Regions from separate parts of the Shewanella sp. DC2-4 genome, predicted to be linked through region 1. Evidence: riboswitches for the same ligand, from Rfam matches in the RefSeq annotation. Region 1 holds a riboswitch; the other holds the start of a gene.
The links. Region 1 has a riboswitch for lysine ahead of lysC (lysine-sensitive aspartokinase 3). Riboswitches for the same ligand answer to the same signal wherever they lie in the genome.
Positions count from the first base shown of each region.

Region 2: another riboswitch for lysine. It lies ahead of HQQ92_RS06050 (Na+/H+ antiporter NhaC family protein); the one in region 1 lies ahead of lysC (lysine-sensitive aspartokinase 3).

Region 1 covers NZ_JABRVR010000002.1:4,042,182-4,057,334, forward strand. The annotation lists gene HQQ92_RS18350 (ammonium transporter) at 1-199, opposite strand, end outside; gene HQQ92_RS18355 (P-II family nitrogen regulator) at 210-548, opposite strand; gene HQQ92_RS18360 (hydrolase) at 893-1,435, shown strand; gene nrfA (ammonia-forming nitrite reductase cytochrome c552 subunit) at 1,586-2,989, opposite strand; gene narQ (nitrate/nitrite two-component system sensor histidine kinase NarQ) at 3,215-5,050, shown strand; gene HQQ92_RS18375 (response regulator) at 5,043-5,672, shown strand; gene HQQ92_RS18380 (YacL family protein) at 5,764-6,138, opposite strand; gene HQQ92_RS18385 (zinc transporter ZntB) at 6,335-7,300, shown strand; gene HQQ92_RS18390 (succinylglutamate desuccinylase/aspartoacylase family protein) at 7,395-8,528, opposite strand; gene lysC (lysine-sensitive aspartokinase 3) at 8,530-9,885, opposite strand; lysine riboswitch at 10,036-10,210, opposite strand; gene HQQ92_RS18400 (DUF3293 domain-containing protein) at 10,311-10,745, opposite strand; gene arcA (two-component system response regulator ArcA) at 11,334-12,050, shown strand; gene HQQ92_RS18410 (S9 family peptidase) at 12,140-14,452, opposite strand; gene HQQ92_RS18415 (class 1 fructose-bisphosphatase) at 14,719-15,153, shown strand, end outside.
Region 2 covers NZ_JABRVR010000002.1:1,194,284-1,209,436, reverse strand. The annotation lists gene HQQ92_RS06075 (PQQ-dependent sugar dehydrogenase) at 1-279, shown strand, start outside; gene HQQ92_RS06070 (transglycosylase domain-containing protein) at 431-3,508, opposite strand; gene HQQ92_RS06065 (thymidine kinase) at 3,876-4,472, opposite strand; gene HQQ92_RS06060 (cytochrome c3 family protein) at 5,014-7,113, shown strand; gene HQQ92_RS06055 (M3 family metallopeptidase) at 7,318-9,468, shown strand; gene HQQ92_RS06050 (Na+/H+ antiporter NhaC family protein) at 9,613-11,181, opposite strand; lysine riboswitch at 11,261-11,457, opposite strand; gene HQQ92_RS06045 (electron transfer flavoprotein subunit alpha/FixB family protein) at 11,553-12,479, opposite strand; gene HQQ92_RS06040 (electron transfer flavoprotein subunit beta/FixA family protein) at 12,479-13,228, opposite strand; gene HQQ92_RS06035 (H-NS family nucleoid-associated regulatory protein) at 13,540-13,932, shown strand; gene HQQ92_RS06030 (amidohydrolase family protein) at 14,149-15,153, shown strand, end outside.

The sequences.
Region 1 (15,153 bases):
TCACACAGGCAATCGCGTACAGCACAACGTTCTTAGTTAAAATTTCAGTGGTATTTTTAGAGCGAACTAAACCCGCTTCTAACATAGCGAATCCCGCCGCCATCCACATGACTAAAGCGCCAGAAATCAAAAAGTAAAAGGTATCGAGTGCAAAGCGTAGTTCAGTGACTGTGCCGCCTAATTTCGTTAATTCTTCCATTGTCAGCCCCTTATAGCGCTTCAGTATCAAGTTCACCCGTACGGATACGGATAGCATGTTCTAAATCAACGACGAAGATCTTACCGTCACCAATTTTCCCCGTATGGGCCGCAGTGGTAATGGCTTCAATCAACATGTCGAGATTTTCAGCCTTAGTGGCAATTTCTAGTTTTACTTTTGGCAAAAAATCCACCTGATACTCGGCGCCGCGATACAACTCTGTATGCCCTTTCTGACGGCCAAAACCTTTCACTTCGGTCACCGTCATGCCCTCAATACCAATTCCGGCGATAGCTTCACGGACATCATCCAACTTAAACGGCTTGATGATAGCGCTGACTAGTTTCATCCTGACCTCCAAAAAAACGCGATTGTTATTAACTTGTATCAAAGGTAATTCAATCATTAGGCCAACAATTTAATCCATTGATTATTATTGATTTAAATTGTTTAACACTATTTTTTAAGGTTAAAAATGCACCATAATCGAGCACTAACTGGTGCGATGCACTCTTTTAGTGAGCAGTTTAAGTGCGACAGCTATTCGACCTTAGGCCTATTGGTAACAAGGTTAAATTAGGGTCTACTGGGGGAAGCGTAAATCGAGATGAAATCTGAGCATCACAACACAAGCTCTTAGACAAAAGCGAAGATCATCACTAAGACAATCATCAAGCGCAGAAGGAAGGCCCGATGTTAAAACCAGAAGAATGTGTTCTCGTTATCGTCGATGTGCAAGGAAAACTTGCACAAATCATGGATAACAGTGACAAGCTGCATCAACAACTACAGACCTTAATCCAAGGCGCACAATTATTTGAAATTCCCATACTCTGGTTAGAACAGCTACCCGATAAACTCGGAGCAACTAGCCCTGAGCTGCAAACCTTACTTGCGAAAACCAGCTCACCCATTGCTAAGCAGCATTTTAGCGGCTGGCACTGTGACACGTTTGCAAAGGCATTAACTAAGACGAATCGCAAACACGTCATACTCGCGGGTATTGAAACCCATGTGTGTGTTTACCAAACCTGTTGTGACCTTATCGAACAGCAATATTCGGTGCATTTAGTCGCCGATTGCGTATCGTCACGCAGTGCTGAGAATAAACAACTCGGGATCCAAATGATGACGGCCAGAGGCGCCCTATTAACTAACGTGGAATCGCTATTATTTGAATTACAACATCAAGCCCAAGGCGAGCGGTTTAGGGCGTTATTAAAACTGATCAAATAACGATTTAGCCCGTGGTATTTGCCAGCATGATCAGCGCCTGACATTACTCGATATTTTTTTCCATAAAAAAGCCCCCGCTGAGTCAGCGAGGGCTTTTGTTTGCATGAGGGGTTAGCTCATATCGAAAACTCAACCGCGATTGATTAAAACCTACTTATAAGTGGCTTCGCGTTTTTTCGCTTCTTCATCCCACTTAGGTAACATGTCTTTCTTGAATGCTTCTTTCTCAGCATTCATCTTTTTCATGTCCATACCTAAGGCCGCTTGTGCTTTAGCTTTAGTAGAGATATCAGGAATCGCAACAGGATCTGTGATGCCTTTTTTACCGAGTAATTGCGCTAACTTCACACGAGCATCAGCAGCTTTACTTACCGAAGTTCCCAGAATACGCAATGCTTCATCCGGTGCGTGAGCTGCAACACCATGGGAAGCAATCGCTAAATCCCAACGCCATTGTGAGTGGCGAATATCTGTCAGTATGGGTTTCATTTCTTCTTCAGTTGCGCCAGCTTTCCACGCAGCCTCTGCTTCAAAGTGTGCTTTGACTAATTGCTCTTCCGCTTTCAACTTCATTTCTTTGACTTTGGCTTTACGCTCATTAGTCACGCCAACCAAAAACTCTTTAGTCTGGCTATGGCAAGTTGCACAGGTTTCTTCAAAACGGTCGAATGGATTGCCCACTTTATGATCGGTAAACTTCTTACCTTCAGCACTGGTCACTTTTGGCATGTGACAGTCAACGCAACTCACATTATTCATGCCGTGAATACCCATTTTCCACGTTTCATACTCTGGATGCTGGGCTTTTAACATTGGTGTCTTAGAAAGGGCGTGTGTCCAATCAGAAAATTGGATTGAGTCATAGTAGACTTCCATTTTTTCAACTGTTGTACCCATATCCCAAGGGAATTTAACAAAATTCTTTTTGTCGTCAGTTTTCTCAAAATAATACTCAACGTGGCACTGAGCACATACCATTGATTCTTTATCTTGTTTAGACGCTTTGCTAAAAGGTGTACCTATAGCTTCAAAAGCACGGTCTGCATAAGGGCGTGAAATACGTAACTTTGGAGAGCTTTTTTCATGGCAATCACCACAACCAATGGTATTTGTCACTTCAGGGCCACCCTTTGACCACTTACCTTTGAAGTAACCATCTTCGCCTTGCTCTTCAATCAAGCGAGGTACATCAGGGCTCTTACAGCTCCAACATGCCATAGGCAATGGACCATCTTCCGCATTTTTCGGCGCACCAGTACGTAGGGTATTACGCACGTCGGTCACGGCATACATATGGCCGCGAGGAGCGTTGTAATCTTTTGCGAATGCATAGCCAGCCCACAGGATCACCATATTAGGATCCTGCCCAATCGCATCGACAAGTTCTTCACTCTTTGCGGTATCATGCCAGCTATTATATTGATTCTTAAATTTATCTTTATAAACTTCGTTGCGAGGCTCTGTTTTATCACTCGCCATTGCGCCCGCTGCCATGAAGCTGGCGGCAACCAGTGCACTCAGTGCAAAGGACTTACCTGTCATCTTCTTCATCATCTCATCTCCGTGTTGCATTATTGTTGTAAATCACGACATCTCCATGGTCAAACTTAGTGATTAAACCCTGCTAAAAATATACCTCTTAGGGGGTATCTAGGTTGAAGTTTGCGCTAGATCAAAATGTAAAGGTGTTGTTGTTCACATTTCTATACTTTTGTTAATGTATTACATTATTTTCTAATGTAAAAACCACTGCAAAGTGCCATAACAGCGGCCATCAAAATGAACAGCGGATTAATGAAACGAGGTAGTCTCACCTCAAAAATCTTAGGATTAATGTTAGTACTTATTCTGCTCTCTAGTAGTTTATCGACTTTTGCTATCATCAATTTGTCCTACAGCTTAGGCGACGCCAAGGCGATTAATGCCTCAGGGTCGCTGAGGATGCAAAGCTATCGGTTAATGTTTTACGCCAACTCAGGCAGTGATGCTGCGCAGGATAAAATCACCGAATTCGAAAATACGCTCTATTCCGACACATTAAAGCCCTCGGAAAGTTGGTTTAGTCCGCCAGAAATTGCCGCTCAATATCAGCTTGTCATCGATAAATGGCTGGTGATGAAACACTACATAGAACAAGAAAACTCCCGCGATTATGTCGCCTCACTGAAGGACTTTGTTGATACCATTGATTTACTGGTGCTTGAGATGGAGCACTACGCCGCCTTTAAACTCAGGCTCCTTGCCGCCAGCCAAATATTAGGCTTAGGCGTCATGCTCATTATCGCTTTTGTGGCCGTGCGTTTTACAAAGAAGAAAGTAGTGATCCCACTGCAAAAACTGATGGAATCGGCCAACACGATTTCTAAGGGTAATTTTGAAATTGAAATGCCCGAGACCGAATATATTGAACTCACAGCGCTGACCCATGCCCTACAAAAAACGGCTAAGGAACTCGCGACGCTTTATGGCAACTTAGAATCGCAGGTAGCAGAAAAAACCTTAGCACTGACAAGGGCCAACAACGAGCTGGCATTCTTATATGATAACCTACTGACATTAAACGCAAATAAACTCGATTATAAGGCTCTCAAGGCGGCGCTGAATCAGTTAAAAGGCTATGAATCACTCGACTACCTAAGACTCATCATTCAATACCCAGAGCAAGAGCTTGAAGTGATTGAGGCCGATGGCGGTTGGCCAGATATGACTCAAGAGAGCACCCGTTTCCCACTGCAATTTGAGCAGGCTAATTTAGGCTATTTAGAGTTAATTGCCGACCAAACACCCAATATCGCCTTGTTTAACAATTTCGCAATTATGCTGACGCGCTCAATCGTGATCCACAATGCCACAGAGCAAAGACAGCAACTGGCGCTAATGGAGGAACGTGGCGTGATTGCCCGGGAGCTGCACGACTCTTTAGGTCAAGTGCTATCTTTCCTAAAAATCCAAATTAGCTTATTACGCAAAAACTTAGATTGCAGTTGCCGCAGCCCGATCGTTGAAGCGCAGTTAACCGAAATCAACGAAGGTGTAAGCACTGCCTACGTGCAGCTCAGGGAGTTACTATCCACCTTTAGGCTCACAATTAAAGAGCCCGATCTAAAAAGTGCTTTAGAGGCTATGCTTGAGCAACTCAGGACAAAGACGAATATAAAGATAACCTTAGACTATAAACTTGCGCCACAATGGCTAGAGGCAAAGCAGCACATCCACATACTGCAGATCACACGAGAAGCGACGTTAAACGCCATCAAACATGCTGAGGCCAGCCTCATTAACATCCATTGCTATAAGGATGACGAGGGTATGGTCAATATTGATGTTTGTGATAACGGCATAGGTATTGGACATTTAAAAGAACGAGATCAACATTTTGGCATAGGTATAATGCATGAACGAGCCAGTAAGCTTTCAGGTAAAGTCGAGTTCAGCGACAATGATTTAAAGAGATTTAAACCTGCTATGGCAACCACGACTGAGCAAGGATGCAATGCACAAGACGACGCACTCAAACCTAACAGCCCATTAAACCTTGTGCAGCACAGCAAGGAGTCAAGTGGCACTAGAGTGACGCTTATTTTCCCATCTCAACAGGAGCCTTCAAATGGGTAAACCTTATTCCGTACTGGTGGTCGATGACCATCCCCTCTTGCGCAAAGGCATCTGCCAGCTCATCGCTTCAGATCCTGACTTCAGCCTATTTGGCGAAGCCGGTAGTGGTTTAGACGCATTAACCGCAGTGGTCACCGATGAACCCGACATCATATTGCTCGATCTGAATATGAAAGGCATGACAGGCTTAGATACCCTCAACGCCATGCGCCAAGAAGGTGTTACCTCACGCATAGTAATTCTCACCGTTTCCGATGCAAAACAGGATGTTATCCGTTTACTTCGCGCTGGAGCCGACGGCTATTTGCTCAAAGATACTGAGCCAGATTTGCTGCTCGAAAAACTCAAGAATGCCATGCTTGGCCACAGGGTGATCAGCGATGAAGTCGAGGAATACCTTTACGAACTTAAAGATGCGACCGATGAACAAGAATGGATTTCGAGCCTAACACCAAGGGAGCTGCAAATTCTACAGCAACTGGCGGAAGGCTTAAGTAATCGCATGATTTCAGAGCATTTACACATTAGTGAAGGCACAGTTAAAGTGCACGTAAAAAACCTACTGCGTAAAGCCAATGCTAAATCGAGAACCGAAATGGCGGTGCGCTATCTGAATCATTAAAGATACGAAAATGAGCTTGGTATAGCGCAAACAATAAAGGCAATCCCATGATTGCCTTTATGTTTTTATCAAATAGAGATTAAATAAATGATTACAAACCTTTCTCAATAAATTGCTGCCAACTCAATAGCGCCTGCTCAAAATCCTCTAGGCCACAATAAGCTTCTGACTCAGCATCATAGAGTGACATAGCCTCTTCCAATTCATATTCTTGTTCAAAGCCTAAAGTATTGGCAAAGACTCGCGCCTGTTCACGCTCTAACTCTAAGGTAAAATCATTACCAACAAGACGCCATGAACCTCGTTTATCGGCTTGAATTTCTTTTATCACACCCAACACTTGCTGAATTTTAGCTAACTCAATCCCTAATTCTTCCGTAAACCATTGCCCAAGCACTTCATGATCCATGCTAAAGCTAGCCAAAAAAGTGCCAGTTAAACTGTTACGCCGAAATTCGTATTCCATTTTATTGTCTCTTTGATCTAAGCCTACTAATGCTAATTTTAACCTATCCTTGGCTAAGTTGCTTGCATCAGTCAGCACATCAAATTTATGTCAATTTACGTTTGTCTCATGTCGTTAAGCATAAGTCCTGACTTCATTTTCATGGCAAAATCAGTTAGTTTGTTTGGATGATTTTGAAAGTTAAATGGAATGCGATATGCACGAAGGATTTATCTACAGTTTAGTGCTCAGCGGCGCCCAAGCGGGTTCCACCTTGAGCCTAGAACAGATCGAAAAATGGGATCCTCAAGATGGCCTACTCTGGTTACACCTTCGCTATCGTAATAAAAAGGCACGCCACTGGATACTCAATAGCGGCCTGCCGAAGGTCGAAAGTGATGCCCTACTCGCCCAAGACACTCGCCCCCGCGCTGTGATTACAGGTGAAGGCATATTACTCGCATTACGCGGCGTTAACCTCAACCCCAATTCTGCTCCCGAAGACATGGTGGCAGTGCGTATCTATGCCGATAAACAGCGGATCATTTCCACCTGCGATCGCGAGTTACAGTCGGTCAAAGATGTCGCCGAGCTGATCCTTGAGGGAAATGGGCCTACAACTACGGGGGACTTTATCGTCGCAATCTGCGAACGACTGACCAATCGTAAAGTCGAGTTTATTGATAAATTGGAAGAACAGCTCTCTGATTTAGAAGAGCTAGTCGTCTCAGGCAATGTGAAAGACTTACGTACCGATATCGCCGAACTGCGCCGTCAAACTGTAGCCATTCGCCGCTATTTAGCCCCACAGCGCGAAGCATTCTCGAAAATGATTTCCGAGCAATTCAGTCTATTTAAAGATACCGAGCGACTCAAGCTGAGGGAAACAAACGATAAACTTATCCGCACCATTGAAGATCTCGATGCCCTGCGCGATAGAGCCAATGTGACTCAAGAAGAATTACTCAGTCAGCAGTCGGAGCAACTCAACAAACGCTTATACTTCTTATCCTTAGTGTCAGCAATTTTCTTACCGTTGGGCTTTTTAACAGGCTTACTTGGGGTCAATATTGGTGGGATACCGGGTGCGGATAACACTTGGGCCTTCGCCACCTTCTGCGGCATATTAATCTCACTCGTCGCCCTGCAAATGGCGCTGTTTTATCGATTCAAGTGGTTATAGCCACCTTAAAACAACGCCAATCCTAATCGATTGGCTTTGTTTTCTCTCAGTCCCATAAGCTAATTATTATGGGCTAATGCTTACGAGCTAATTTTTATGATTTAGGCTGGAATGTCGGCAACTCAAACACATTGGTCATCACTTTATAAAGCTCAGTCCCTTGGTGCACCGACGCCGAAGCAAAGTGCAGAATCGGCACACAGTCCTGCGGTAAACTTAAGGTCTTTAGTTCATCCGCCGTGCCGTATAAATCCATACGCAGCAAATTCACTAAGGGTTTGCCGGCGGTTAATGGCTCGCCCACAGGCGCGAGGTATTCCACTAAACCCGCGCTCGGAGCGTGATACTTTTTATAGTCTTTAAGGTAACAACCAAAACGGCGCATTTTAGCAGGTGCAACGGTTTCAGCGATCACGCCTCGGTGGCTTAAATATGCCAAAATCCCTTGTGCATCAACCCGTGCATCCTCAAGACAGACGCGCTCTTGGCTCGCCAATTCCAAGGTTAACGCTGACACTGCAACTCCTAAATCGCGCCCTTGAGATTTTGCAAAATCACTCAATTGCCACCAAGGACAAAACGCAGCCTCATCCATGGCGCCACCAAAGGCATTGGGGATAATGAGCGTATAAGGGATCGACAAAAACTGCGCAGCAGCTAAGTCATATTCGGGACAATACAAATGTTTACAGGATTTAGGACCCGTATGCAGATCGAGCACTATATCCGCGCCATGGGCCATAATCTGCAGATTAACCGCGAGCCTATGGCCAGTAGTAATGCCCCATTCATGACGCAATTTTTGCTGACAGGCTTCAACCAAAGTACTGCGATAGGCTTGGAGCAGCTCGCTATCACTCAGCTTGGCATGTTCCCCATACCAAGTCGGTAAATCGATTGCATGATTCAAATACTCACGATTCCAATTCGCGCCCGTAATAGGATCAAATCGGCCAAGGGTAAACTCACCACTTTTTTGGTTGATCCCGAGTGGATTGGCCAATGGCACTAAGGTGATTTCGCCGCGGATGTCACAGTGTTCAAGCTGCTTCATCAACTGATAAATCACCGCATTACCTTGTACTTCAGCACCGTGGACATTGGCCTGAATATACACTTTGGGGCCAGTCGCCTTATCATCACTCGGTTTGAAATGGTAGATAGGCAAAGTAAGTGCTTGCCCTGCGGCAAGCTCCCCGATTTGCAGAGACGATGTTGTCGGCAACATACTAAACGCCTTCGAACAGATTTTGATGCAGCGATTTAACCACTTGCGCCGCTTCCGATTCTGCCACTAACACACACAGATTATGTGGGCTGGCACCTTGGCAAATCATCCGCACATTGTGTGGTTCTAACACTTCAAATACACGGCGACAAATACCAGGCGTCGTCGCAATGCGATTACCGATAATAGCCACTAAGGCCAATCCATCTTCAACTCGCACACGACAATGCTGTGATAATTCTTGCAGCAATGCCTCACTCAACAGACCTTGACCACTCGAATCTGAACCAGTTTTATCGAGGGTTAGAGACACATTCACTTCTGATGTGGTAATCAAATCCACACTGATCTTATGTCGCGCTAATGTCGCAAAGGTTTCCGCTAAAAAGCCCTGAGCATGCAACATTTGCAAGCTGTGAAGATTTAATAGGGTTTGATCGCGGCGCAAAGCCACAGCGCGGAATACGGGCGCATCTTCCACTTGATGACGGATCCAAGTTCCGCCCTTTTCAGGCTCTTTACTTGAACCCACAAACACTTGAATTTGCTGACGAACGGCAGGAAGAATAGTCGCTGGATGCAATACCTTGGCACCAAAGGTCGCCATCTCGGCAGCCTCATTGAAACTGATCTCTGCAATTGGAAAGGCATTGGGCGCCAAACGAGGATCCGTTGTATAAATTCCCGCGACATCGGTCCAAATCTCTACCGCTGAGGCGCGTAACGCTTCAGCTAACAGTGCAGCAGAATAGTCACTACCACCACGACCTAACGTTGTTGTTTGTCCCGCTTCATCGGCACCGATAAAGCCTTGCGTGACAATCACTTGTTCAGCTAACAGTGGCTGTAGATAATCACGAGCTAGAGTCGCAATCTGCTCGACCTGAGGTTCAGCGCGGCCAAAGTGGCTGTCAGTACGTAACACTCGGCGCACATCGAAGGCACTTGAGTTAACACCTTTCTCGCGGATCACCGCCGAAAACAACGCCGAAGAACATTGCTCACCGAGGGACAACAACTCATCCATAGTCGCTTTGCTGCGTTGTGATGCGAGCGCTTCACTCAATACTGACATGCGACTCAATAATTTATCTAATGCGGCGGCCACATCGTTAGGACGACCGAGCTTATCTAAAATCGCATATTGAATTTGGGCAATTTGTTTTAATCGCTGTAATCGGCCATCGTCGTTGATCGATTCTTGGGTCAATTCTACTAGTAGATTTGTCACGCCGCTCGAAGCGCTGACCACGACTAAACGACAATGAGGATTAGCTAACACTATGTCGGCACAGCGATTCATAGCGTTATAGTCGGCGACTGAGGTGCCACCAAATTTTGCGACAACAAGGGACATTAGCGCACCTCCGTAAAACACGTAGGGCAACAAATAAATGCAGATTGAATAAGATATTGATTAACTAACATGATCACACTCCGAACTGACTTCGTTCGAAGAGCCTGGTGCTCAATGATAACGCACCCCAAAAGAAGGGAAACAGCAATCGTCACCAGAAGCTCTCCACCAATTACAGGTGACAATCGTCAGGATTCAGCCTGAGCGACCGACATAAACATGCAGCAACCATATCTATGCCTCGGCGTTAATCTCCCTCATCAGTCATCGCTGGAGTTTGTGCTCCTCTGACCGACTACCTAGTTAACGCTCCTCTTCTGTTCCTTTCCTAGGAAAGGGACGAAAAAAGTAGCAATAAACCCCTAATGAAGTCAATGCTAATTTCATAACAAATGAACAATTTAAATAAAATCTTTTGAAAACAACTAAATGTTCAAATCGGGTAGCTCGTATACCAGCTGCACATAATCTCTAAATTTGCCTAAACACACTTCATCATGTCCATCCAAGGTGCAAGGCACTAAGCTCACATCCCCTTGTTCGACAACATAAATCGCATATTGATTAAATTTCTTACCCAATTGCAATGCCATCGTTCTATCGATAAACACGGCCCAACTTTTTTCCATGTGGGATAAATCCGGTGCTGCGCCCACTAAAGCACGATAAGGGCTACCGAGTAATTCAATTTCACGAAGAAGTTGGCGATCGAGTAAACGGTTTTGGCTAGGAGAGAGAAGCTTTGAAGCGGGATTATGAGCGGTAATAACAGCAAAGGAAAAATCACAGGATAATGCTTGAGTCAGCAAAAACAACGGCGCTTGGTAACATTGCCACAAATTTTGAGTCGTATTGTCCATTGGTAGTCTAGTCGAAAAATGAACCCAAGCTAGTGTAGCAGAGTGATTGTAAAATCCAAAGAGGCGTGAACTGGCTCACAGGAATAAGAAATACATTAGTTATACTAATCAATAGCTAAAGTAAATATCATGGTAAAAAACCCTGCTCACCTAAAATTTGTTAACATTTCATTTGTTAACAAATGACTAAAACGAGTACAATGTACGTACTGGTGAGTTGAAACAGATTGAGCAAGATGCTTATCGTTCAATACAGTTTGTTACATATATCGCTTAAAGTAACGTGAACTGACCGGGCATCTGTTTAAAATCTGTTCTACATTTGATTTGTCTTTTAAACATTTAAAAAAAACAATAGTTAAGGAACTTATTCTAACTATTGCTTATCGAAGTTGGTACTGATTACGTTTTCTCGTATTACACTTAAACGTGCACTTAATCTACATCCAGATATAGATGTCACCGTAAAGATTTTCCTTTTGAGCACAAAGCAGTTCAAGGAAGTATCAACGCTTTTATGAATATAAGAGCCCGAAGTAAGTTGCTCTTATTGGTTAGTATAAACTGATTAAAATTTAGGTAAATAATATGCAAAATCCGCACATTCTGATCGTTGAAGATGAAGCCGTTACCCGTAACACGCTGAGAAGTATTTTCGAGGCAGAAGGGTATGTGGTAACTGAGGCCAATGATGGCGCAGAAATGCATAAGGCTATGCAGGAAAACAAAATTAACTTGGTCGTTATGGACATTAACTTGCCAGGTAAGAATGGTCTATTGTTGGCACGTGAACTACGTGAAATCAACAACATCGGTCTTATCTTCCTGACAGGTCGTGACAACGAAGTCGACAAAATTCTTGGACTTGAAATTGGCGCGGACGATTATATTACCAAGCCGTTCAACCCACGTGAATTAACGATTCGTGCTCGTAACCTTCTGACTCGTGTCAACAGCGCTGGCGCTGAAGTCGAAGAAAAGAGCTCAGTAGAATACTACCGCTTCAATGATTGGAGCTTAGAGATCAACAGCCGTTCATTAGTGAGCCCACAGGGTGAATCTTACAAACTGCCACGTAGCGAGTTCCGCGCTATGCTGCACTTTGTTGAAAACCCAGGCAAAATTTTGACTCGTGCCGATCTACTGATGAAAATGACTGGCCGTGAACTTAAGCCACACGATCGTACTGTAGACGTGACTATCCGTCGTATCCGTAAGCATTTCGAAAGCTTGCCAGATACGCCAGAAATCATCGCGACTATTCACGGTGAAGGCTATCGTTTTTGCGGTAACTTAGAAGGCTAATCACCCGCTAAGCGACATCCGCATTAATTGGTTTGATAAGAATCGATTCACAAAAAACCAGATCCTAGGATCTGGTTTTTTTATGCCTACTATTTGGCGTTTTTCAACTGCCTATCTAGGAAATCGGCCAGTGAGCGATATAAGTGATTACGCACTTTCTCGCCACGCATCGAATGTTTAGATCCAGGATAATCGATCATCTGGAATAATTTCCCTTCATCCTGCAGCGCCTTATAAACCCGAGTGCTGTTTTCAAACAAGACGTTATCATCGGCCATACCGTGATACATCAACAGACCCGATTGATAGTTTTTCACATAGGGAAACACGCTGCTGGCTTCATAACCCTTTCCATTCCCCTCAGGATGGGCTAAGTAACGCTCAGTATAATGGGTGTCATATAAGCGCCAGTCGGTTACAGGCGCGCCCGAAATCGCGGCTTTAAAGTAATCTGGCGCCTTAAATAGACTCATCAAGGCCATGTAACCACCGTAGCTGTGGCCGTAAATTGCTACATTATCGGCATCGACAAATGGCAGACTCCGTAAATAGTCCACTCCCACTTTTTGATCCTTGACTTCAGCTTCGCCCAAGTGACGGTAAATCACTTGCTCAAACTTTGTGCCCCTGTGGGCGCTGCCGCGGTTATCCAACTGGAACACCACATAGCCTTGTTGCACCAGATACTGGGTAAAGTAGTCCTGCTCGCTCCAACTGTTGGTCACTAACTGTGCGTGCGGCCCACCGTAAACCCGCACTACGACAGGGTATTTCTTGCTCGCATCGAAGGGAACAGGTTTGAATAAACGGGTTTGTAACACTTGGCCATCTTCGGCTTTCAGTTCACCAAATTCAGGGATTTGCCACAGACCCGCATAGTCATATAAAGGATGGCCTTGCTTGACTTCATTTTGCTCAACCCAAGCCAGTTGTTGGCCCTTGTCACCGTGTAAACTGATCTGCGGTGGCTGAGATAAGCTATTGAAATAATCCAGATACACACTTTGATTGTCGGCAAACACAGGATCGTGCATGCCCGCTTGCTTGCTTACCCGCTCAACCTTGCCACCCGCTAAAGGCACGCGATAAAGTTGTTTCTCGATTGGCGTATCTTTGCGGCCAGTGAAATATACCCAACCTGCGGTTTCATCTATGTATTCCAACGCATCGACAGCCCACTCGCCCTGAGTCAATTGGGTTTTAAGTTTGCCTTTTAAGTCAAAAAGATACAGATGATTAAAGCCGTCACGCTCAGACGCCCAAATAAAGGCAGACTGCTGCTTTAAGAAGTGCAGATCGTTATTGAGGTTCACCCAAGCGTTACTGCGTTCTTTCACTAAGGTTTTTGGCTTAGTCAGTGAATCTAACGCCACCAGTTGCAAATCTAGCTTATGTTGATCGCGACTCTGCCACTGGAACGACAAATGTTTGCTATCGGGCAGCCAATCGACCCGCGGCAGGTAAATATCTTTGCTATTGTCTTCGCTGTTCTCTTCGCGCAGCTTCACCCAATTGATAGCCTTATCTTTTAACGTGACCACACCGAGGGCGATGTCGACATTGTTTTTGCCGGCATAGGGATAGCGCTGCTCAGTAAGTTTAATACCGTCAGCATAGATTTCGTTACGGGTTACTTGCTCGACACCGGACTCATCAATACGGGTAAAGGCGATGGCCGATTCATCGGGCGCCCACCAATAACCTGTCATGCGATCCATTTCCTCCTGAGCGACAAACTCGGCCATGGCATTTTTAATCGCCCCGCCGCCATCGCTCGTCATAGCTTGGCGTTTTTTGGTCGCCAGATCTAACACATACAGATTTTGATCCCGCACGAAAGACACAAAATGTCCCTTGGGCGATAGGCGCGCATCTGTGGCAAACCCTTCGCCAATGGGAAGTTGGCTGACACTGTTATCCACTAATGAGAAATAATACAGATTACCAGCAGCCGGAATTAATAGCGCTTGGCTATCATCGGCCCAGAAGTACTCCATAATGCCTTCGCCATAAATACGTTGGCGTTCGCGGCGGGCCTTTTCTTCATCGGATAATTCATTGCTTGCCAACTTATCGGCATTGAGCAATAGGCTAGATTTGCCCGTCTTTACATCCATCTGCCAGAGATCATAAAAGTTTTGATTGTCTTTACGGCCCGCAAGATAAGTGACACGCTGACCATCGGGTGACAATTTCAAACCTCGAGGACTGGTGCCCGCTAATGCGGGCGAGGCATTCATTCGCTCAATCGTCAGTGGCAGTTTGCCGCCTTCCATTGCATAAGCTGGGGTAATTGAAAACATAGCTGTCGACATCATGGCCATTTGGCTCGCTATCAGTAGGGGAACGGCGCGCACCTTAAGTGAGCACGCAGGGAACCAAGTTAACCTATTTTTAATCATTATTATTCCTTGGAAACATAATCGCCTAAGATGTCAGCGATTAAAAACAAGCCGACATTGTGCCAGAGGCCGCCTATAAATAGAAAGAGCATGCAATATGCCGATACAAATTAGGCCCTTGCGCCAAGCTCAATCCAAATAATCCCTAAAAGCCTTAATATTCGCTAAAAGCATCAGCAACATCGCTGAAATTGTCGACTAACTGAGTTATCATTCGCGGCAAATAACGAAATTGACCTCATTGTTGAACCTCTAAAGGACATAACATGCAGACTCTTGCCCAGCACCTGACCTCACAGGCAGTGAACGACTCCCTCTCCCACCTAATTTTAACCTTAGCCGACACCTCAAAAGCCATTAGCCATGCCGTTCGCCACGGTGCACTTGCGGGCGTGTTAGGCGCGACTGAGCAAGAAAACGTCCAAGGTGAAACCCAGAAAAAACTGGATATCATCACCAACGACATGCTCAAAGATGCATTAAAAGCTGACGGTACAGTGCGCGGTTTGGCGTCGGAAGAAGAAGATCATGTGGTTGAAGTCAGCCGAAATGGTCAATATCTGGTGTGTTTCGATCCACTTGATGGTTCATCTAATATCGATATTAACTCATTAGTCGGCACCATTTTCTCCGTCCTGCCCGCCCCTGCTGGCGAGCTGACTGAAACTAGTTTTTTACAATCTGGCCGCGCACAATTAGCC
Region 2 (15,153 bases), 2.8 Mb from region 1:
CCCGTCTACAAATGGGTTCCCTCAATTGCCACGGCGGGCTTTATGTTTTACACAGGTGACAAATTTCCGCAGTGGCAAAATAATATTTTACTCGCCAGCCTAAAGGAAAAAACACTGGTGCGTTTAGTGCTTGATGGCGACAAGATAATTAAAGAAGAACGGCTACTGAAAACTGAATTAGGGCAAAGATTACGCTCAGTCGTGCAAGGGCCAGATGGACTGATTTATCTCGTAACCGATGAAGCTAAATCAAAAATCTACCAGTTATCACCGCAGTAATCTTAATCGCTGCACTTTTATCACAGTGCTTTAACTAAACCATGTTAACCACAGCAATAAACTCAATCGATAGAGAATTTAAGCCTTAAAACGACAAAGAGTGTTCATCAGGAACACTCTTTGTCGTTGGCGTGGCACTTAATTCATGCCTTTATTCGTTCACCACACACATGCCCTGCTCGGTTTGTACATAGGGAGCTAAAATAGGCATCATGCCCTTCATCACCTGCAATGGCAGCGCCGAGGTAAAACTAAAATCATCGGATTTACTGCCTGGCACGAAGGCGGTCAAAGTACCGAAGTATTTGTCACCTAGATAAAACACGAAGGTCGCGGTGCGGTTCATCGCCGTAGTCGCCACTTTTTTACCTTGCTGCATCTGAGTCACAATACGGTTATCACCGGTGCCGGTTTTCCCGCCTATGGCTAACATGCCACCTTTTTCATCGGTAAAAATGCCCTTTAAACGACGTGCGGTGCCGTTTTGCACTACGTTCGCCAGCGCGGCTTTTAAGGCTTGTGCTACTTCATGGCGCATTACCCGCTCACCTTGGGTGTTCTGATTCTGCAATCTCACTTCATAGGGCGTATCTGCGGCGAAATGCAGCTGATTGATACGCACTGTGGGCAAACGATAGCCATCATTTTGAATAATGCCCATCAGCTCGGCTAAGGCTGCGGGTCGGTCACCCGAGCTACCCAGCGCTGAGCCTAAGGATGGCACCATAGAATCAAAGGGATAACCTAAACGCGCCCAACGTTGATGTATGTCAAGGAAGGCTTCAACTTCAAGCATCACTTGCACTCGTACATCACGGGCGTTTTTATGCCGCGTCCTAAACAACCAACGGTAAACCTCTTGACGTTGTGCTTCACTCGCCTGCTTAACATCGTTCAAGTTGGCATCAGGATTATGATTAAGGTAATCCAGCACCCACAATTCCAAGGGATGCACCCGTGCGATATAGCCTTGATCTGGCAAATTATATTTATCCGGACCGTACTTGTTGTATAAGCTCTTAATACGACCATCGGTATAGCTCACCTGCGGCAATCTTTGCTTCAAGAAAGCCTTAAATGCCGCCATAGGTTCATCGGGCAGTAAATAGCGATACGCCGCCGTCAACTGCTGCTCCGACTGGGACAAACCGTCAAAAAACATGTCGAAACGCTCATTCGAAGCCACTTTTTTGTACTTGCGATAAAACTTAGTAACGAAGGTATTACCTTCTCTATCAGCAAATACCCGCAGATATTCGTCACGGCGCGGATCTTTATCATTACGCAGCAACTGGGCCATATTGCCCTCGTTTTGCATGCTACTGCTGTAATTCACGATATCGCGCATAAGGCGCACAAACGGCAAGTTAACCGAATCCTGCAGGGCTTGGTAAAGTGTTGGCGTTTTTAAATCTTCTGTTTTTTTAAAGTTATTAAACACATGCAACCCACCACCGGTAAAAAATTGTTCACTGGTTGAGGCCGAATATTCTCGCTGTAACGCCGCATCTAACATGCGGTCTAAACGTCTGTCGGGATTTAAAATCAAGTAATCAATCGCCCAACGGGTTAAATGATCCCTTGGTTCGATAATGATGGATTCCAATTCAATCCCATGTTTCTTGGAATACTTGTCGTGGATCTCGGCAATGATTTCTAAGTAGGTCGCCATCACCCGCAATTTAGCGGTTGAGCCCAATTCCAACTTACTGCCCTCGTTAATATCAAAAGGCTGATCAGTGCTATCCGTCTGCACTCTAACTCGGTTGGCGGTATCAGTGCGCTCATAAAGCGTAAAGCTATACAGCACGTTTTGCAGTTGACTTGGGTCGAGTAACCGTTCGCCAAGCAGACCCACTTTCTCCGCGGTAGGCACTTGCGCCAGACTGCGTAAGTAGTGACTGACTTTCTGCTGTAAGTCACTGTGTAAGCTACTATTGACCGTCAAATCGAGCCTGTCTAAATCATACAGCCCCACATTTAACATGCCTGCGGTGCGAATGCGAACTGTGTTCACGCCCTTATCTGCGCCAGATTGGGTATTACGCTGCGGCTTGGCGACCTTAAACTGCAATTTCTGCGCGAGTGCAGCATCACGTAGGCCACGATCAATCAAATAATACTGGCCGAGTAAACGGATATGGCTATCGACTAAGTTTTCAAGATCTTCATGACCTTGCAATAGATAGTAGGACGGACGACGTTGGGCGATCATCAAGGCAACCACTTGTCGGAATACTTGTCCGCGCTTGGTGGCATTACCTTTGATCTGCGGCGATGCTAACAGCTTGTTTGCAGTATCGAAATCGGTACCAAACCACGCCCACAGCCCATCACCAATACCATGAACTTCACCATGATTTGGCGCCGAAGATAATGGCACGGTATTCAGATAATCTTGAACGATGCGCTTACGAGCAGGTTCAGTGTTTTCACCTTGTTGGTACACGCGCACACTGGCCGAGCCAATTTGCAGTAACTTATCCTTAATGCTCAAGGTTAAACCTTGGGAAGAATGGCGGAATTTCTCAATCTGAGTCGCGAGTGTACTGCCACCCGCGGTAGAGACATTCATACCAACCATTTCAGCAATTTGACTCATACCTGCCACCACAAAACGTGGCCAGTCGATCACAGGATTGAGTTTCTCTTCCGTCGTCCATAACTCGCGGTTTTCAATAAACAGCAAAGTATTAACGATTTCATTGGGGATCTTATCGTCGTCCTGATAAACCCGTTTAGGATAGGCAAATTCGTATAAATCGGTATTGCGGCAATCGAGCAGCGTCAACCCAGATTGGGCCTTTTCATGGTAAGGCGGAAAAAATCCAAGTTGAGCGTATTCCTGCAACGCTGGCGAAAACGCCACTTGTTGCGTTATCTGAAAATTCCGTTGCAATAACCTATCAATATACTGAGGTAACTTACTGTAGCCATGGCGCTCATCAAAAGGACCATAACTAGGATAAATAACCGCTTGGCTCGGTGAGCTTTCTAATTCATAGGTGAGCGTCTTAGCATATTGATTGATGAATTTTGCTTGGTAAAACGAAGTTTTAACTTCAAGTCCAATCAGCAATGCAGCGCAGCAAATCAGAATGAAAAATAAGAACCAGACCCTGCCCTTTGATCTGGCTTTACGCGGCGGCTTAACCTTAGCTTTAGGCTCAGGTTGTGGTGGACGAGGACGATAATTTTCGAACTTCATCTCTGATGTGGAATTAGGCAAAACAGCTCCAAAAAAACACTAAAATATTCATCTTTCATGCAACTCAGCAAATCCGTTGCCACTCAGTAAAGCAAGATATCAAACTCATCTAGCCATTATCCGGCTCTATTAATTAGTCTTAGTACCCATTATGTTCCACACTTTATCAAACCTAACTTCACTGTAAAGAAGGGTGCCTGTGACCCACAACCGCCACTAATCAATACTAATGTTAAGCTGATAGTACATTTTGCCAAATATTAATTTGTTGATATCAAGGTATTTTCAGCGATTAAGGCAACAGACAGTATGACTTAAAAACAAAACGAGCTAATTTAAGTCGCACAAAAAGAATGAGTCGCTCAATAATCACACTATTAACGAAGCCTCATCCCACATATTCATGCGCATCCCAGATAAATTCACGAAAATGTTTGCGACAGACAGACTCGTAACTTTCATTACCGCCAATCGCCACTTGCTCACCCTCGCGCATCACCTTGCCTTCACCATCAAGACGCACCACCATGTTAGCCTTACGCCCACAATGACAAATAGTCTTCAACTCAACTAATTTATCGGCCCAAGCTAATAAATAATGACTGCCGCTAAAAAGTTCGCCTTGAAAGTCCGTTCTTAGGCCATAGCAGAGTACAGGAATATCAATATTATCGACCACATGCGTCAGCTGCTTAACCTGTTCTTTACTCAAAAACTGACACTCATCCACCAGCACACAACTTAATGGCGTAGCTTGATGCACATCGCTAATCATTTGAGTCAAATCATCTTGGCTACTAAATACCTGTGCTTCGGTTTCAATGCCAATACGTGAGGCCACTTTACCTTTGCCATATCTGTCATCTATGGAAGCTGTCATGACCAAAGTATTCATACCGCGTTCACGGTAGTTATAGGATGACTGTAATAGGGAAGTGGATTTACCCGCGTTCATTGCCGAATAATAAAAATACAATTGAGCCAAGACTTATACCCTTTAAAAACGTTATCGCTTACGCGTCTGCTACCAGAGCCAAATTGAGCGCTAGTCTAACATTGCGCTTCACATCAGAACACTAGCAGCCGCTAAGCTTTTATCATGAAATTCTGCAATGACACCAACTTATCAATCATTTTAATCCCCAATCGCCTCCTGAAATATTTCTAGTCCACTTCATTTAATACTCTTCCCTGCAAAAAACATAAAAAACGCCCCGATACCGCTCAATTGTTAATGAAAGCTTAACTGAAACTTAAATGTTGTTTCATAAGGAAAAATTAGTAAAAGTTAAATTTAAAAAGTGCGATCTACCTCCAAAGTAATAGGTATAAATGGGCTTGCGCTCAAAAAACAAACACAAATTTAACAGTAATATTTCATTCGAGACAAAACGTGCTCAATTAAAAAAAGAAAAGTATTCGATAGCTTGCAAATTGAGACCAACGGTCAAAGCACTAATCTACCCTGCAAACTTTAGTGCTCCACTCCGTCCTTTATTCGCATATTGGATCAAATGGAGATTATGATGAGAATTTTCACCTCTAGAAAACTGGCATATTTAGTTGCCTTAGCACTAACTGGCGCCCTTGTTGGCTGTGGCGATGATGGTAAAGATGGTGTAGATGGAGCACCAGGAACGCCCGGTATCCCTGGAACACCCGGTGAACCTGGAACACCCGGAGAGCCTGGAACACCGCCCCCAGTCACCAGTTCTACTATGACTAACGTCAAAGTGATCAACTATAGCTTTGGCGAAGGCAGTATCACTTACGAATTTGAAATTACAGATGAAAACAATAACCTAATCAACGGACTGTTAAATGCTCAAGCCAAAGTGGCTGCACTAACAGATAAAGGCTTCATCACTAACCGCACCGAAGCTGATAAAAATGGTGTTGCAGATAACGTCCATATTGGCGGTGAAGCAACTCAAGCAACCGTCGGCGCTGAATTGACCGCTTTAGCTGATGGTCATTACCAATTTAAAGTACCAATGAAAGGGGTTAATCCAAGCACTGAAGGTATTGTTTGGTTACGTGTCGGTGGTAATAATGGTATTGCGACCTCTAAACCTCTGGTCGTTAACAAACCTGAAGGCACCCATTCAACCACAACTGATAGTTGTTACTCTTGCCATATCGACTACTCAACAAGCCCTCGTCGTCATGCAAGCTATGTCGCTACTGGCATGGACAGCGAAGTCACCTTCGTGGAAGGCTGTTTAGTGTGTCACGGTTCAGTTAGCCGCGCAGTTGTCAATGCTGAAGGTTTCTCTACGGGTGGCTATGCGACAAACACCCTATCTAAAATTGGTCATATCAATCACCAAGATTTTACTAAAGACTTTTCAGTACAAAACTGTACATCTTGTCACGTTGAAGCACCTAAAAACATCAACGTAGCTGGACCAGGTTGTATTGATTGCCATGACAGTGGTGGCGTACCAGGGGCTATTATCCCAAGTAATGGTGCGGATCTGCGCATTATGCACGAAAGCAAAGCGGGTATAACCGAACGCCAAGCGATTCGCGCTAAGTATAAATTAAGTCTATCAACACCTGTTAAAGTAGATGATATTTCTACCAAGACAGACCACTATGCGCCGACAGGTGCTGCGGCAGCAGTAACCGCCCCAGGCTGGTGTACAACACTGACAGTGAAAGACACCGATGGTAACGTCTTTAGCATTAAAGACAACTTTAACTATTCTAGCCCGCTAGTATATGACGCTAAGAAACCCGTAGTTTATGCGGGCGCTTATTTACATTCCTATGAAAATGGCAGCTTAGTGGGTCGCCCAGGTAACCGTACTAACTACTACTATGGTTACAACACTGACGGCACTAAAAATATCTGTCATTTACTGACAGATATCAGCGCAGTGAATGCTAACTATGTTTATTCTGCCCGCGTGACATTCAGTACCGCTGGTTGGATGGAATATGATGGCAAGCAACGCTACCAAAGTAATGGCAGCCTAAGAGCGACAGGTTATGATGGTTCTATGGGCATATCCTTTACGGCTTACTCAGATGTCGTTAACCCTGTCACCACTCAAAAGGTCTCTGGCTTCGAACGTCGTGAGATAGCGAGTACTAACAGCTGTACTACTTGTCACAACGATGCCACTGCGTTCCACAAAAATGGTGCCTTCGATGAAGGTGGTAAAGCTTGTATCGCCTGCCATGACAACGGCATGGAACGTACTTCAGCAGCCTTAGGCGCAGGTTTTGGTCCTATGGTGCACAGCTGGCACTGGGGTAATGGCGCTAAAGTCGGTGAAGTTAAAGCTGATGGAACTCAAGCGCAAACCGCTAACGGTGCAGGCGCGATTGAAGCCTCTACTAGCTGCGTTGCCTGTCATGAAAAAGCGATTGATTTAAGCAAAGTGCCAAATCAATACATCGCTGAGCCAGGTAGCAAAATGACAAGCCCAGTCACCGCTAACTGTTATGCCTGCCACACTAGCGATTCAGCTAAGGCGCATATGGCAAGCAACGGTGGTGAAATCAGCATACCAAAGGTTGCTGACTGGTTTAAACAACCGACCTCTGAATCCTGTGCAGTATGTCATGACACAGGTAGAAGTTCTGGTATTGATAAATACCACAAGTTTACTCGCTAATTAATCATCTCATCATCGCGTGATTAAGAAGTAAGTAAAAAGCGGTACCTATTTTCCCTGCAAGGAAATAGCCAAAGGAGTCTCGCTAATGCGAGGCTCCTTTTTTACTTAGACATTACCCGATAACAAGCCATTTTCAGTCCTATTTAAGTTACTAACGTTACAGTCCTAAAAAAACAACAATTCAAAGGAAGTCACTCAATTATGCGTAAAAGTTTTATTGCCATCGCCATCGGCGCCACTCTCACCGCCGGATTCATGGCAGGTTGCAGCAGCACAGAAACTAAAGCACCTAACGTTATCTCGGTACAAACCCAAAACCCGCTGTTCCAAGCCAGTAACCTGCAATATCAAGCCCCTGATTTTAGCCTCATCAAGAATGAGCACTTCGCGCCAGCCCTAGAGCAAGGCATGGCAGAGCAGTACCAAGAAATTATCGCAATAGCCAATAATCCGGCAGCAGCAACCTTCGATAATACGATTGTGGCTATGGAGAAAAGCGGCGCCCTACTCAACCGTGCATCAAGCGTGTTTTATAATTTAGCAGGGTCAAACAGCAATCCAGAACTGCGTAAAATCCAAGGGGAAATGGCGCCAAAAATGGCGGCCCACTCAGATAATATCAACTTAAACCCAGCGCTATTTTCCCGTATCGAAGCCATCTATAACGACCGCACTAACTTAGGGTTAACCCCAGAAGCCGTACGTTTGGTTGAGGTATATCACCAACGCTTTATCATGGCTGGCGCTAAACTTACCGATGAACAAAAAGTTAAAATCCGCGCGTTAAATGAAGAACAATCAACACTAACGAATGAGTTCTCTCAGCGTTTATTACGCTTAACCAAAGAAATCGCCGTTGTGGTGGATTCAAAAAGTGAACTTGCTGGATTAACCGACGGTGAAATAGCTTCAGCCGCGAACGATGCCAAAGCGGCCGGTCACGATGGCAAGTATCTGATTAACATAACCAACACCACTCGCCAACCTGTGTTGGCATCACTGGAAAACCGTGAGCTACGCCAGCGTATTTGGGAAGCCTCAGCGAACCGTGGCTTAACTGGTGAAAACGAAACTGCGTCACTCGTATCTCGTTTAGCGAAACTCAGAGCCGAGCGCGCAACACTATTAGGCTATGAAAACTGGGCAAGTTATCGATTAGCACCGCAAATGGCCAAAACACCCGAAGCGGTTTACAGCATGTTTGGTTCAATGGTGCCTGCGGTAGTTGCTAACACAGAGAAAGAAGCGGCCGACATTCAAGCGATGATCACTAAAACCGGTGGGAAATTTGAACTGGCACCGTGGGACTGGGAGTTTTACGCAGAAAAAGTCCGCCAAGAAAAATACGCTCTCGATGCCAATAGCATTCGCCCATACTTCGAATTTAACCGCGTGCTCGAAGACGGCGTATTCTACACACTCAAAGAACTCTATGGCGTCACCTTAAAACCACGCCCAGATTTACCGGTTTACCATCCCGATGTAAAAGCCTACGAAATGTTTAATGCCGATGGATCAAGCATGGCCATTTTCTACGCCGACTATTTTGCCCGTGAAGGTAAACGTGGTGGCGCTTGGATGAGTTCGTTCGTCGGTCAATCCTTCCTCGAAGGCACTAAACCTGTGGTCGTCAACGTGATGAACATAAAGAAAGCGCCCGAAGGTCAACCTACATTCGTCAGCTATAACGAAGTCACCACTATGTTCCATGAAATGGGTCACGGCACCCACGGCATGTTCTCTAAAGTGACTTATCCAAGTCTGGCGGGTACCTCGGTTTCACGCGACTTTGTCGAATTTCCATCGACGTTTGAAGAAGATTGGGCCGCCCATCCAAAAGTGTTAGCGAACTACGCGAAACACCACGAAACGGGCAAACCCATTCCCGATGAACTGCTGCAAAAACTGCTGAAATCTGGCAGCTTCAACCAAGGCTTTGACACTCTGGAATACATGGCCGCCGCATTAGTAGACATGGAATGGCATTCATTAAGCCCAGAGACGCCGCTGCAAGATGTACCAACCTTTGAAGCCAATGCCCTGAAAAAGCACGGCTTAAACATCAGTGCCGTACCTCCGCGTTATAAGTCGACCTATTTTGCCCACGCCTTCCCCGGCGGTTACTCGGCAAGTTATTACGCTTATATGTGGAGTGAGATTTTAGCGGCGGATGCGTTTGCGTATGTACAAACCCAAGGTGGGCTCAATCGTGAAATCGGCATGAAGTACCGCAAAACGATCCGTGAAGTGGGTAATAGCATAGCGCCAATGGACGCCTACAAAAACTTCCGCGGACAAGAACCAACCACGGAAGGCTTACTTAAACGCCGCGGTCTAGATCAAGCACGCTAAGCTAAGAGTTGGTAGCCTTAATGCGATAGGCTAAAGATAAAGACAAACTCAGCCTTAACCAAAAAAATCAGCCAGCATAATGCTGGCTGATTTATTTTGACTTATTTGACGTGAACGTTTGCAGTGAAAGGTTTCAATTAACGTCTAGCTAATTGCGCCTTTAGATTTGATTTTAAGTACGATAATACTAATCACAAATGCCACACTACAAGCCACTAAACCCGCGACAACAGACTCGGTAAATCCAAGTGCCACATAACCCACTAAGCTAATAAACGCCGCAATGAGTGCATAAGGTAGCTGAGTCACCACATGGTCAATGTGGTGGCAACTGGCGCCCGTAGACGACAAGATAGTCGTGTCGGAAATTGGTGAACAGTGATCGCCAAATACAGCCCCCGCCAGCACAGAGGCAAGCATAGGCAACATCATGCCTGTGTGACTTCCCATAGCCATATCAGCAGCAATCGGCAACATGATCCCGAACGTACCCCAGCTAGTACCGGTTGAGAACGCAGTAATACCTGCTAGCACAAACATTAAGGCGGGTAAAAACGCGAACGGAATATTTCCTGTTGCTAAACTCGCCATAAACTTACCGGTTTCGAGTTGACCAATCACCCCTGCGATTGTCCAAGCAAATAACAGGATGTAAATCGCCGGCAGCATAGAGCGAGCGCCCTGCACTATACCTTTGACTATCATCAATTTCTCAACGCCTTGCACTAAATTCAATATCAGCGAAACCGCTAGACCAATTAATGCACCAAAGAAAAGTGATGAACTGACATCGGTTTTCTCAAAAGCAGAAATAATATTAAATTCAATCCCTTCCGCCGCGAGTACTTGAGCGCCACTGTTAATCATAAAATAGAGGGTTGCAAATACCAACACGGTAATCGGCAGAAATAGACCTAAAATCTTACCGGTTTCGGCTTCAGGTAAATCCGCGTTCGCCCCAGGCGGTAATCCTTTAGACTCATCGTATAAATTACCACGTTGGGCATTGAGCTCATGCTCACGCATTGGCCCAACATCTAATCCCATAAAGACAACAAAAAGTAATAATAACAAGGAGAAGATTGCGTAAAAGTTCATTGGAATCATTTGAATAAAAATACTCAAATGACCTGTATCAGCAAAACCATGGGCAGTTAATATCCCGCCAATGAGTGCGATAATATAAGCACCCCAGCTCGAAACTGGAGAAATAACGCACACAGGCGCCGCAGTAGAATCTAATAAATAAGCTAACTTAGCGCGGGAAACATAATAACGATCAGTAACAGGTCGAGCGACCGAACCAACAACTAAACTATTGAAATAATCATCAATAAAAACTACGCAACCTAAAAACATGGTCAATAGTTTAGCGTCACGTTTATTACGTATATGTAAACGAGCCCAATCGGCAAAAGCCCGCGCGCTGCCACTTACGGTAATTAACGCTGTGATCATTCCCAGTACAATTAAGAAACCGAGAATATATAAGTTCCACGAATTTAGACCTTTATCAGTCCAAAAAAGCCCTTTAACGCCATTAAATACAAACTCACCCGTTGCTAAAGGTGAAAATTGATTGAGCAATAAAGCACCAATTAAAATACCTAACCCCAAAGAAAGCAGTACACGGCGAGTCAAGATCGCCAACACGATAGCCACCGCAGGCGGCAACAAGGAAAGTGCCGAATCGGCATAATTCATAACAGTCATTGATTATTATCTTCGTTAAATACGAATGGAGGGCGACTGAACTGGTGGGAAAAGGCAATAGATACCCAAGGTCACCTGTCCTATCAGTAGCGCTCCATAGTAACTATTCCCAATATCCATATCGGAAAATACTATGGCAGTGCTGCACCTATTAGGTACAACCCCAGCAGTTGATCGTGATAAATCGAACCACTTCGGCACCAAATCCTTTCGCAATCGATCAACGGAATCACCCTACTGATCACTACTAATATTTGGCGCGCCTCTACTTCTAAGAACGCCCTTGCACGGGCGTGAGGCACATAAAAACATAAGCGGCTTAGCAGATGCTACCGCAAAGCCACTTAATGTGACCTAGATCACAGATAAAATCAACTGAGACTTGTAATCAGCTCAGGAACCGCCTCAAACAGATCTGCAACGAGTCCATAATCGGCAACTTGAAAAATCGGCGCTTCAGGATCTTTGTTGATTGCAACGATGACTTTAGCGTCTTTCATGCCGGCTAAATGTTGAATCGCGCCAGAAATACCGACGGCAATATACAAGTTTGGCGCAACGATTTTACCGGTTTGACCCACTTGTAAATCGTTAGGCACAAAACCTGCGTCAACTGCAGCGCGTGATGCGCCAACGGCTGCACCGAGCTTGTCAGCAAGTTGCTCTAACATACCGAAGTTTTCACCACTGCCCATGCCTCGGCCGCCAGATACGATAATGCCAGCATTGCCTAACTCTGGACGGGCAGAAACTGTCAGCGATTGAGAAACAAACTGAGTTCTCGCTTCAAACACTTTATCAAGTGTCGTCACAGCCGCACTGTTACCTTCTGGCGCAGCGTCAAACGCACTGGCGCGCACTGTTATCACTTTAATGGCATCATGGCTTTGCACTGTCGCTAAGGCGTTACCCGCATACACAGGGCGCACAAAGGTATCGGCATTGACGACGGTAATAACTTCTGAGATTTGCGCGACATCTAATAATGCTGCAACGCGCGGAAGCGTATCCTTACCTAAACTTGAAGCCGAGGCCAGAATGTGACCATAGTTTGGCGCTAAGTCCACCAGCAATTTGGCAAAATTTTCCGCTAAATGCGCTTCATACACGCTGGCATCAGCAACGAGTACTTGGCTAACACCTTGTAGTGCCTGCGCCGCTTGGACAACCGCGCCACATTGGTGACCCGCAACTAAGACATGTACTTCATCGCCTATGGCACGGGCGGCGGTAACAATTTTTGCCGTATCGAGTTTCAGTGCAGCATTATCATGTTCAGCTAATACTAAAATGGCCATTAGATCACCTTCGCTTCATTTTTTAACTTTTCAACTAGCTCAGCTACCGACGCTACCATGATGCCCGCTTTACGTTCAGCTGGCGGAGTGACCTTCACAATCGTTTGGTGACTCTTTAACGTCACGCCTAAGTCTGCCACAGTAAATACTTCTAATGGCTTACGCTTGGCTTTCATTATGTTAGGTAGTGAAGCGTAACGGGGTTCGTTCAAACGTAGATCAGCGGTCACGACAGCAGGTAAAGGCAGCTTGAGAGTTTGCATGCCGCCGTCAATTTCACGGGTGACTTGTAATGTATTCGCTTCTAATTTGATTTCTGAAGCAAAGGTCGCCTGTGGCATATCCATTAACGCGGCAAACATTTGGCCAGTTTGGTTATTATCACCATCGATGGATTGCTTACCAAAAATCACCAGCTCTGCTTGTTCTTTGTCTTGTACCGCTTTGAGCAATTTGGCGATAGACACTGGCACGAGCTCTTCTTCAGTATCGATATGAATTGCACGATCTGCGCCTAATGCAAGCGCGGTACGCAGTTGTTCTTGCACGGCTTTATTACCAATACTGACAACAACCACTTCAGTAGCGCTACCCGCTTCTTTTAAACGAACCGCTTCTTCTACTGCGATTTCACAAAAAGGGTTCAACGCCATTTTTAGGTTTGCAGTGTCAACACTTGTATTGTCAGCTTTGACCCTGACCTTCACATTGGCATCAACAACGCGCTTAACGGGCACCAATACTTTCATAGGGTTTCCTTCCTACACTTTCATGTACATGGACAAAACATTGGTTAATACCAATGCAGGATAGAGCAACTTTACGTCCTGTTAACGTTAACGTCAACCAAAGTCAAACGCCTGTTTGTATTTTTTAATCCGCTGCAACGGCCACTTTTTTGGACACTTATTTGAGGGAATAAGAAAAGTTCAAAAAATAAATAATATTTAATTTCCTTAAAACGCATAATTTTATTTGATTCGAGCTATATTAGTTTCTATCATTTAGGTGTTGTTCACCATTATCCTGTATTAAAAAATAGAGTGGGACGAAAATAGATATGAGCGAATTTTTAGAGATATTAACTCACGGCCGTCGTTTTAAAGCTGCAGTAAAAGAACTTAGCGTTGAAGAGTTACGTGATTTAGCCGACAAATTAGATAAAATTTTAGTAGAACGCGAGTCTATGGCTGAGGAAGAAGAACAAGCCATGGCAGCTCGTAATGCTAAGATTGAAGAAATCCGTCAACAAATGGAAGCCGTTGGTTTATCAATTGATGACTTAGGTGGCGTAGCTGTTAAAGCTGCTGCAAAGAAACGCGCTCCTCGTCCAGCCAAATACCAAATTGAAGTTGACGGTGAAATGGTTCAATGGACTGGCCAAGGCCGTATGCCTACCGTATTTAAGAACGAGATCAACAAAGGTCGTTCTATGGAAGATTTCTTAATCTAATCCAACCAAGTGTGATGGCGCTAATTTGCCAACACCAGTTTGCATAAAAGCTCGCATTATTTGCGAGCTTTTTTATATCCATCAATCGTTTCAAACTTAAACGACAGCCGTTAATTCCGCACCTCACTCCCGCTCAAATTACGTTACAATTCAGCCTTAGTATTTACATCTGCTTTCAGTTACTCTTTGTTCACCCTCACTCGATTGAATAAAATAATGCAGATAAACAATAAGATAATGATAAGCTGCAGCATAATCGCTAGCTTAGTATCACAAACAACATTTGCCCAACTCAATACTGGAACAACATCCAGTAAACTCACTGCATTTACCCATGCTGAATTAATTATTGCCCCGGGAAAGCGTTTAAGCGATGCCACTTTATTAATTGAAAATAATCGAATTAAAGCCATTATTGAGCACAACGACATTCCCGCTGGCGCATTTAGAATCGATTTGAGTGGTTATACAATTTATCCCGGATTTATCGATCCTTTTACTGATTATGGGATTGAGTTCGAATATCCCAAACTTAAGCTCACTCGCCCCGTCTATGATATAAAGCGTATCGGTGGTAATGCGGAAAATGGTGCAATTCATTCTGAAAAAGAATGGTTTAATTACATTTACCCCAATAAAGAACGCGCAAAAGAGTGGATTAATAATGGTTTCACCAGTGTGCAAAGTAGCAAACTCGACGGTATCTTCCGTGGGACGGGTGTCAGCCTTTCATTAGCAGACAAAACGGCTAATGAAGTGATTTATCGCGCCCGCAGTCAACCTTTTATGGCATTTGATAAAGGTTCGTCTGAACAAGATTATCCCTCATCATTAATGGGCAGCATTGCACTTATTAGGCAAACCTTTGCCGATGCAAATTGGTATAACCAAAATAAAAACAAACCTGCCAATGGCGCAATAAACAATCAAGTCGAATTTAATATTGCCTTTGAGCGTTTAGATAATTTAGCCGATAAGCAAATTATCTTTGAAACCAAAAATCTCAACGACCAATTACGTGCAGCCCATTTACTCAAAGAACATAAACTGCCAGCCAACCTACTTGGTAATGGTCAAGAATACTCACGCATCAATGAGTTAAAGGCGCTGAACTATCCGTTGATCTTACCTTTAAACTATCCGCAGGCGCCCGATGTAGGGACAGATGACGCTGATCGTGAAGTGTCACTGGCGGATTTAAGACAGTGGGAACGTGCACCA